2 regions of the Caecibacter sp. AF58-12pH5A genome follow, and region 1 is predicted to be linked to the other one. Evidence: riboswitches for the same ligand, from Rfam matches in the RefSeq annotation. Region 1 holds a riboswitch; the other holds the start of a gene.
The links. A riboswitch is a leader RNA that binds a small molecule or an ion and turns the genes downstream of it on or off. The one in region 1 is predicted to bind S-adenosylmethionine.
Positions count from the first base shown of each region.

Region 2: another riboswitch for S-adenosylmethionine. It lies ahead of PGX44_RS08460 (putative sulfate exporter family transporter); the one in region 1 lies ahead of metK (methionine adenosyltransferase).

Region 1 covers NZ_JAQDBC010000011.1:32,100-36,981, forward strand. The annotation lists gene gmk (guanylate kinase) at 1-434, shown strand, start outside; gene rpoZ (DNA-directed RNA polymerase subunit omega) at 448-657, shown strand; gene coaBC (bifunctional phosphopantothenoylcysteine decarboxylase/phosphopantothenate--cysteine ligase CoaBC) at 671-1,900, shown strand; SAM riboswitch class I at 1,980-2,084, shown strand; gene metK (methionine adenosyltransferase) at 2,173-3,363, shown strand; gene rpsU (30S ribosomal protein S21) at 3,517-3,696, shown strand; gene PGX44_RS06800 (GatB/YqeY domain-containing protein) at 3,723-4,175, shown strand; gene PGX44_RS06805 (type I glutamate--ammonia ligase) at 4,343-4,882, shown strand, end outside.
Region 2 covers NZ_JAQDBC010000017.1:2,528-7,409, forward strand. The annotation lists gene PGX44_RS08450 (DUF6198 family protein) at 170-337, opposite strand; gene PGX44_RS08455 (hypothetical protein) at 512-721, opposite strand; gene PGX44_RS08460 (putative sulfate exporter family transporter) at 782-2,260, opposite strand; SAM riboswitch class I at 2,354-2,460, opposite strand; gene rplS (50S ribosomal protein L19) at 3,898-4,239, opposite strand; gene PGX44_RS08470 (hypothetical protein) at 4,388-4,882, opposite strand, start outside.

The DNA of each region.
Region 1 (4,882 bases):
AAGAGCTGCTCGCAGAAGATGCCTTTCTCGAACACGCCAAGGTCTATGACCACTACTACGGTACACCGAAGAAATACGTCTTTGACCAGCTCGAAAAGGGCCACCACGTGATGCTGGAAATCGACATCCAAGGGGCTATGCAGGTACGCCAGCGCTATCCCCAGGCCTTGTTGATTTACATTGTACCGCCGAGCATGGACGTACTAGCCAACCGTCTGCGCAGCCGTCATACGGATGCAGAAGAAACCATTTGCGGCCGTTTGGCCAAAGCCAGTGACGAGCTGGCGTGGATTGAAAAATACGATTACCTCATCGTCAACGACGACCTGCAGGTCGCCATTGACCAGGCCTCGGCCATTTTGACGGCCGAAGCACTGAAGACGTCGCGTAATGCCCAAAAGATTGCGACTGTCCGAGATTTATACAAAAAATAGGAGAGATGCCATTATGTTGATTAAACCGACCCTCGAATCGCTCATGAAACACGTAGACAGCAAATATACCCTCGTTACCCTGGCTGCTAAACGGGCACGCCAGCTCGTAGACGGTGACGAACCCCTCGTAGACGTAGAAACGACGAAAGTCGTCTCCATTGCGATGGAAGAAATCGATCAGGGCAAGATTACCTACGAAGCGCCGAAATCGGGCATCAAATAAGGAGGGCTCTGCCATGCTTCTGGAACACAAACGAATTGTCCTCGGCATTACCGGCGGCATTTCGGCCTTTAAGGCAGCCCAGATTGCCAGCCTCCTAGGTCACCGCGGCGCAGAGGTCAAGTGCATCATGACGGAAAGCGCGACAAAATTCATTACGCCCCTGACACTGCGCAACATAACGGGCAATCCTGTGGCGGTTCACATGTTTGACGAAGTCCAGGAATTCAACGTAGAACACATCGCCTTGGCTCGCTGGGCCGACCTCTTTGTCGTCGCGCCGGCTACGGCCAACGTCCTGGGCAAGGTCGCAGGCGGCATTGCCGATGATATGCTGACAACGACGATTATGGCTACGAAGGCACCGGTGCTCTTTGTGCCGGCTATGAACAGCAATATGTACCTCAATCCTATCGTGCAGGAAAATATGGCTAAATTGAAGAAATTTGGCTACCATATTATGGAACCGGCCAGCGGCCATTTGGCCTGTGGCATTATTGGCGTAGGCCGTCTGCCTGAACCGGAAGCCATCGTCGACCAGATTGAACTGGTGGCTTGCATGGGTACGGCTCTCAAGGGCCGCAAGGTCATCGTTACGGCCGGTGGTACGCGGGAACCGATCGATCCGGTCCGCTTTATTGGCAACCATTCCAGCGGCCGCATGGGCTTTGCCATTGCCAAGGCTGCCGTCCTGGCTGGCGCCGATGTAACATTGATCTGTGGCTCTACAGATAACCTGACGACACCGGCCGGTGTAAGCCGCCGTATTGACGTGAACAGCACGCGGGACATGAAAGAAGCTGTCGATGCCTACTATGACGACTGCGATCTGGTCGTTAAGGCAGCGGCTGTGGCGGACTACCGTTCGGCTGCGCCGGCTAAGGATAAAATCAAGAAAAACGACGACGTATTGACGATCAACCTGGAAAAGAACCCGGACATTCTCTATGGCCTGGGCCAGCGCAAGACGCACCAGGTCCTCGTCGGCTTTGCTGCAGAAACGACGAACGTCCTCGCCTATGGCCAGGGTAAGCTGAAAAAGAAGAACCTGGATATGCTCGTTGCCAACGACGTCAGCGTCAAGGGTGCAGGCTTCCAAGGCGATACGAACATTGGCACGCTTCTCTTCCCAGATGGTACGATGGAAGAGCTGCAGCAAATGACCAAGTTCGAACTGGCTGAAATTATCGTCGACCGGGCTGCCAAGCTCGTTGCTGCTAAATGTGCAGCTCAGGAAGACAAATAGAGGCGTTTACTTTTTTAATGCGAAGTACTTGCATTTTAGTCCTCTTTCGTTTATACTAATACAAGTCAAACAGAATATAGTTCCATCAAGAGACGGCGGAGGGATTGGCCCTGTGATGCCGCAGCAACCTTCATACACGTGAAAGGTGCTAAATCCAACAGTAGCAACTACTGGAAGATGGGTGTGTAAAAGCCCCTCTTTTGAGGGGCTTTTTTTTACGGAACTACATGAACACTGACAGCATATAGAGTACTTAAAGGAGGAACCACCAAATGGCTAAAGACCGCGAATTCTTTACATCTGAATCCGTTACCGAAGGTCATCCCGACAAGATGGCCGACCAGATTTCCGACAGCATTCTCGACGCAATTCTGGCTAAAGACAAAAACGCCCGCGTAGCGTGCGAAACCCTCGTTACGACCGGCATGGTACATGTCGTAGGGGAAATTTCTACGACCTGCTACGTCGATATTCCGCACATCGTCCGCGAAACGATCCGCGACATTGGCTACACCCGCGCAAAGTATGGTTTTGACTGCGATACGTGCGGCATCCTTGTCTCCCTGGACGAACAGTCTTCCGATATTGCCATGGGCGTAGACGAAGCACTGGAAGCTAAAGAAGGGGAAAAGGATAAATTCGATACGATCGGTGCCGGTGACCAGGGCATGATGTTTGGCTATGCTTCGAACGAAACACCGGAATACATGCCGTTGCCTATTTCCTTGGCACACCGCCTGGCACGCCGCCTGGCACAGGTACGTAAAGACGGCACACTGCCGTACCTTCGTCCCGATGGCAAGACGCAGGTAACCGTAGAATACGAAGATGGCAAACCGGTCCGCATCGATACGATTGTCATTTCGGCACAGCACAGCCCGGAAGTAACACGGGAACAGATCGAAAAGGATCTCCTCGAACACGTCATTAAACCGATTCTGCCGGAAGGCCTCTTCGATGAAAAGACGAAGCTCTACATCAACCCGACAGGCCGTTTCGTTATCGGCGGCCCGCAGGGCGACTCGGGCCTGACAGGCCGCAAGATCATCGTCGATACGTACGGTGGCATGGCCCGTCATGGCGGCGGCTGCTTCTCCGGTAAGGATCCCACAAAGGTTGACCGTTCGGCAGCCTATGCAGCCCGTTACGTAGCGAAAAACATCGTCGCTGCCGGCCTGGCTGACAAAGTAGAAATCCAGCTCGCTTATGCCATCGGCGTAGCCCGCCCGGTTTCCATTCACGTAGAAACCTTTGGCACTGGCAAAGTGGAAAACGATGTCATTACCAAATTGATCAACAAACACTTCGACCTGCGTCCGGCCGGCATCATTGAAATGCTCGACCTGCAGCGCCCGATTTATCGCCAGACTGCTGCCTATGGCCACTTCGGCCGTACAGACGTCGATCTGCCTTGGGAAAAGACGGATAAAGCCGACGTCCTGCGTCAGGAAGCAGGCTTATAATAGGGAAGGAATGGCTCTTTTACGGGGCTGTACCAGCTATGACTTGTCATTATACCTGCATTAACAGATTGACAAAAATGCTCTTTTTGGGTATAATTTCAATGTGTGCAGTAAAGCACTCCCTAACATACATTTTGGAGGGAGGGATAGAGAATGGCAGAAATCAAAGTTGGTAAAAATGAATCTTTGGACAGCGCACTGCGCCGCTTCAAGCGTTCTTGCCAAAAAGCAGGTGTTCTTTCCGAAGTTCGGAAGCGCGAACATTACGAAAAACCGAGCGTACGTAGAAAGAAGAAATCTGAAGCAGCACGGAAACGGAAGTATAGAGCATAATCGTCAAACGTAAGAAGGGTGATACAATGTCTCTGAAAGACCAACTGCTTCAAGACATGAAAGAAGCAATGAAGGCCAAAGAAGCCGGTAAGACACAGCTTTCTGTCATCCGTATGGTACGGAGTTCCATCCGTAATACGGAAATCGACGGGAAATGCGTCCTCGACGACGCCGGCGTTGGTGTGGTCATTGCGAAAGAAATGAAACAGCGTAAAGAATCGCTGGCTGAATTTGAAAAAGCCGGCCGTAGCGACCTCATCGAACAGACGCAGGCTGAAATCGCCGTACTGGAAAAGTACATGCCGAAACAGCTTACACCTGAAGAAGTTGCACAGATTGTCCGTAATGCCATTAGCGGCCAGGACGTAGCAAGCCTTAAACTGGGCGATGTAATGAAACTGGTCATGCCACAGGTAAAGGGCAAGGCAGACGGCAAGCTCGTTTCGCAGACCGTCAAGGAAATCTTACAAGGCAAATAGTGTGTTTATCATAAATATCTATTGACAAATCCACTGATTGATTGTAATATTGTACCATGATTTACAAAACAAAATAAGTCATGCACCAAACAAAGTCAAAGAAGACTTCGCACCTCTGTTTAGCAGGGGTGAGAAGTCTTTTTTTTCAATTAAGGAGGAAATCAGGTATGGTAAAAGAAGATTTAGTTTATGTTATTCCTGCAGGTCAGTATGGCAAAGAAGGCGTTTTGGCTCTTCTCGAACAGCATCCGGAAATCAAATTCGTTTCCCTCGTAGGTGTCGACCTGGCTGGGAATGACACAGATGAAAAGATTCCTATCTCGACATTCTTTGAAGATTATGATGACTTCTTCAACGCTACAGCTTTCCAGACCGACGGTTCCTCTGTTGTACTGCCTGGCATTGCGACGCTGTCCAATGCCCGCGTAGATATCAAAGCCGATCCGGGCGTAAACTGGTTCATTGACTATAACTACGACAACATTGACGAACACACAGGCAAACCGACCGGTACCCTGCGTATTCCGAGCTTCCTGCGCCATGCTACGGGCTATATCGATTCCCGTTCCATCCTGCGCAATACACTGAATTATGTAAACGACGAACTGATCCAGATCGTTAAAAAATATGGCGTCAACGGCCTGACCATCAATACAGATGACATTGAAAAGATCGTCTTCACGACGGCTACGGAATTGGAATTCTGG
Region 2 (4,882 bases), on a different contig from region 1:
TGGGTACTAGTTTCGTTCGCCTTTGTGAATCTCTAGTGTGGGGGGCACTAGGATACTAGTTCGTCAAAGACGGCTTCTTGTTCTCTTATTATAGCATAGGTTTTCTTCCTATTATTAAAATTAGATTATAATTCTATTAACTTTTTCACAAATTTCCCTGCTATTTGTTTTACTGATACGCCTTTTTCGGCAGGATAACCTGTTCCCATTGAGTAAATAGGCCATGATATACGCGAATGATATAGCCTACGAGGAAGGCTGCTACGATAGTGCCTTCGCGAACGCCGTTCAGTTTTCCCATGGTGACCAGGCACAGGGCGGCCGATATGGCGGTCATGGATATATTCATCGGCACAGTGCTAAGCAGCTGCCTATGTGGAAAAGATCAAAGCTAGGGAAGAAATGTTTTGATTGCCTGAAAATGTAAAAGGAGCCTATGCACTACGAGCTTCCCCCGAAGCTGGTGTGCACAGGCTCTTTTAAAATTCCTCGTTCTTTTCCCGGGTGAAGCTTAGATTACTTCAAAGGCCAGGATGAATGCGGCCATGAGGACGATGCCCGGGCCAAAGGAGTACGCGCAAAGTTTCTTTTCAATGGGCTGCAAGGGAAAGTATTCGTCTTCGTCCAGGTCCATTTCTGCGCGGTTCCGTTCTACGCTGATTTCGTTGTTCTGATGTTTATAATAATATTCGTCTGCTGTTGCTAAGCGTTCTGCTGCCATGTGTAATTCCCCCTCTAAAATCTACGATATGTTGATACTACGAAATGTGTCCCCTCTTGCTTAAACAGTTGGCGGTACGATGCCGTGATAGAAAATCCAGGAAATGATGAGGCCGACCCAGATGATGAAGCCTACGAGCGCAATGGCATAGACGCCGACGACGCGGCCCAGGCCTGCGTGCCAGAGCTTACGTACGTTGGTGACGAGGCCAATGGAGAAAAAGCAAAGGCCGAAGAAGATGCTGCGCAGGAGGTTGGCCTGGCCGGCGCCTGCTTTAGCTGCAGAGACGATGTCCGGGAAGACATAGCCGGCGGCAAACATGAGGACCAAGGCGGCAACGAAGCCGATGATGAATTTCGGGAAGCGTTCCCAAATTTCCCGTTTTGATACGTGTGCGCTACCGCCCTGAGCCGTGCGGCTGTTGAGGTGGTAGACGGACCAGACGACGGCGAGGATGAAGGACCAGACGCCGATGAAGACATCGATGAAGACCTTTGATGTTGTCGTGGCCATGAGGATCCAGCCTTCCTGGTAGTTCACGCCGTATTGCTGCAGGGCTGCGTTGCGGATCAGTGTGTCCGCAATGGCACCGGAGGCGACGGCACCGCCATCACTCTTGACGACCAGGCCGAGCCACGAGCCGGCTACCATAGGTTCTCCGGAAAGGAAGAAGGCTGCCGCAAAGGGCAGGACCAAAAGCTCTACGGCGACGAAAACGATAATGACGGAAGCCAGGATGGTCGGTACGATTTGCCGGACCCGGATTGCACTGCCTGTAGCAATGGCTGCGGCGACGCCGCAGATGGAAATGCCTGACGCCATCGGTGCTGCCCATTCAGGCGTAAAGTGAAAGAACTTACGGGCAATGAAGTAAACCACAGGCCAGTAAATGAGGTAGGCTTCGACGACGGCGCACATGCCACGGATGATGACCGTACTGGCCAGGCTCATGGCGCTGATGGTCTGGATGCCGATGTTCATGCCAAGGATGACGATGCCGGTCTTGATGTACCATTCCGGCTTGGCGGCGTCTGAAAGAAAACGGGAAATCTTAGGAAAGAAGTTGCCAATAATGAGTCCGGCTAAGAGAGCCACGACGAAGCCCAGTTCGCCCAAGCTCAAGGACCAGGGAATCTGGAAGGCTTCGCGCTTGTTCGGCGTAGCGGCCAAGTAGGCGTAGTTGCCAATAATGTTGGAAATAATAGTAATCCAGTAAATGACGGTCAGGCCGAGGGCGAATTTCTTTACTTTTGTCCCCATGAAGTAGGCCCCAATGGTCGTAACGGCTAAGACGAAAAGGTAGGCTGCCACTACGGAGCCCAGTCCGCCGAGCCAGGCAAATTCCCCCGAATTGGCCTTGACGGCTTGAAGCGGATCGATCCAGACGCCAAAGGATGGCACCCAGCCTAATACGTTAATACCTAAAATCTGGCTAGAGCCGAGTACGGATATAAATAACCCGAGCCACACGGCCCACCAATCTTCACTGCTTAAGAGGCTGGAACGATGCGCAGCCTCTGTATATGTCCCCTGTGCCATATACGAAAACACCCCTATCTTTTTATGATTGTTTGTAAAAAAAAGCGCACTACCCAGACAGATAGTACGCGCATATGCCATGCACTTAACCCCTACTCATCTGTCAGGTATTAGATCCTGCTGGAATTGGCACCTTCCTGCCCTCACAGGAGGTTGCCGCAGCGTCATAAGGCCAGTCCTTCAGCTGCTCTGGATGATTTGTGTGCAATTCAGTTTTGATACGGTTCTTGTTGTATCAGCACACTAGGAGCTACAACAACAACACATGATGTAATTTTTTACGTAAGTCATGATTAATACCCCTCTTCTGCCCCTCAGCAGAATTTTCTTTTTTGAATTGGTGAAGCAAACATTGCAATGTTTACGGTTATGGTACACTATGCGTTGCGTCTTGTCAAGAGGGATTTTAGAATAAAGTTCTAAAAGTTGAAACTTTTTTCACGTACTTCATAAAGGCCTATAATCAGGCTTTTTTATGACTAGCGACCTAGGAATAACAGCATTTAGCTTTCTGCAACGGTACAGGTATAGTTGTACAAATTTCTATCATGTCCGTGTGGGATATACATGTATTTCCCTATCTGAAAAAGAAAAAAACGCCCTCGTGAAGCGTGGCGTCGTTGTAATTCTATGAATGTGTTGCCCTTGCCACACGAAGAAAGGCCTCGCAGTTTCCGTCATTTCTAAAGGAATTGTCCTGCCGTAACACGAGCGATGAACTGCAGCGCATGACACGCAGGAAGATTTTCTGCGTATATTGCAGGAACGTGTCATTTTCCAGCGTAGTTGGATAAGGACAAGTCCGTGTACAAGGCGGATTGGGTGTTATGAAGGGCTGGCGTGAGAGCTTTTTTGGGAGTTCAATGGGCTGATGGGTGTGAGGAATTTTTGTTTTGCTTATGAAAAAGAGAAAATCGAGAGAATTTTTTAATCTGCTGAAAATACAAAAAGAGCCTATGCAGCAGTAGCTTTCTCCAAAGCCACCATACTGCATAGACTCCTTTTCTACAGTTTTTCCTATAGAGGTGCCTCTACCACAGTACCTTCCACTGAAGATGCTAGGTAGTTCAGTTCCTCATGTGTATTGTATCAATTTTTTTCGTAGGTTTCAAGGGATGTGGGCGTTATGGGTGCTTCGGTTTTCCGTCGATTAGTGATTAATTAACGTTATGGTTGTCCCGTTGGCTCCGGGCTTGAAATTCTTTCAAGCTCGGAGTGATTAGGCCGTAACGCCCGCACACGGGATCGGCTTAATGCGTGAAATTTTTTCACGCATTAAGTAGTGACGGCGTAACACGCGCACGGGATTGGCTCCATGCGTGAATTTTTTTCACGCATGGAGTAGTGACGGCGTAACGCCCGCACGGGGGCGTTACGCCTCTTTCCCCCATTACTTGCGCAACGGGTACCTTCCCCTTTTTGTCTATCCACGTTATGGTTGTACCGTTTCCCTCTCTCCCCCGAGGCTGCGCCTCGCGGACTCTCCCCGCTTTGTCTATCACCTTTATGGCGGCTCATTTCGCCTCTTCCCCACGAGGCTGCGCCTCGCGTACCTTCCCCCCAGGGAAGGCTATGCAAAACAGGAGCCCTTTTTTGAGGGCTCCTGTTTTCTGTTCTTGTAATAGGAAGTTCTGTTATTACCGACGTTCGCGGATACGGGCAGCTTTGCCTGTAAGGCCGCGCAGGTAATTCAGTTTTGCACGGCGAACAATGCCGCGGCGCGATACTTCGATTTTAGCCAGACGCGGGGAGTGTACCAGGAAGGTACGTTCTACGCCTACGCCGTAGGAAATACGACGTACTGTGAAGGTTTCGCGGACACCGCCGTTGTGACGGCCGATAACGACGCCTTCAAATACCTGGATACGTTCGCGGTTACCTTCGACGACCTTTACGTGTACCTTTACGGTATCGCCAGGGCGGAAGTCGGGGATGTCGTTGCGAAGCTGTTCATTTTCGAGTACGCTGATAATGTTCATTGTTTTTTCCTCCTCATAGGCATTCGTGCCCCGTCGGTATCACGTACATACCGATCGTCGGCTGGACAGAGGACTGCCTGAATTAACAATAGTATTATACTACGCTGGGAAGGCTTTTGCAAGCTCTTTTTTTATAACTTTTTCGTGCTTAGATGACGGCGCCACTGGGCGTGAAGCTTTGGCTCATGTGGAAAATGTCTTTCTGGTATTTCTTGGCGTTTTTAGCCGGGCAGACGAAGGAAAAGGCTACGTACGTATTGGTGTCCGGTACGAGGTAGAGTTCTTTGTAGAAGTACTTGTCGTCTTTGGTCCACGAAATGGTGTAGTGGTTGCCTGTCTTCTGGTTGATAGTGAGTTTCGGCGAGCCGTTGATACCTACGTCCATGTTGTACAGTTCGTCCAGGGTGAAGTTCATCTGGTTTTTGACGGCGTACGTCGAGACGACGACTTTGTCGTTCAGGTTCTGGAAATAGCAGCCATCTCCGCCTTCGTTGACGTCGGCCTTGTTGACGTATGTCGGGATGTCCAAGGCGTAGTGATAGGTGTCATTGATATAGCGGTAGTAGTTCATGTCCAGAGCCTGGTAGACCAGGACTTTATCGTAGCTTTCTTCGTTAGAGCTGTTCAGCAAACCGTAGGGAGT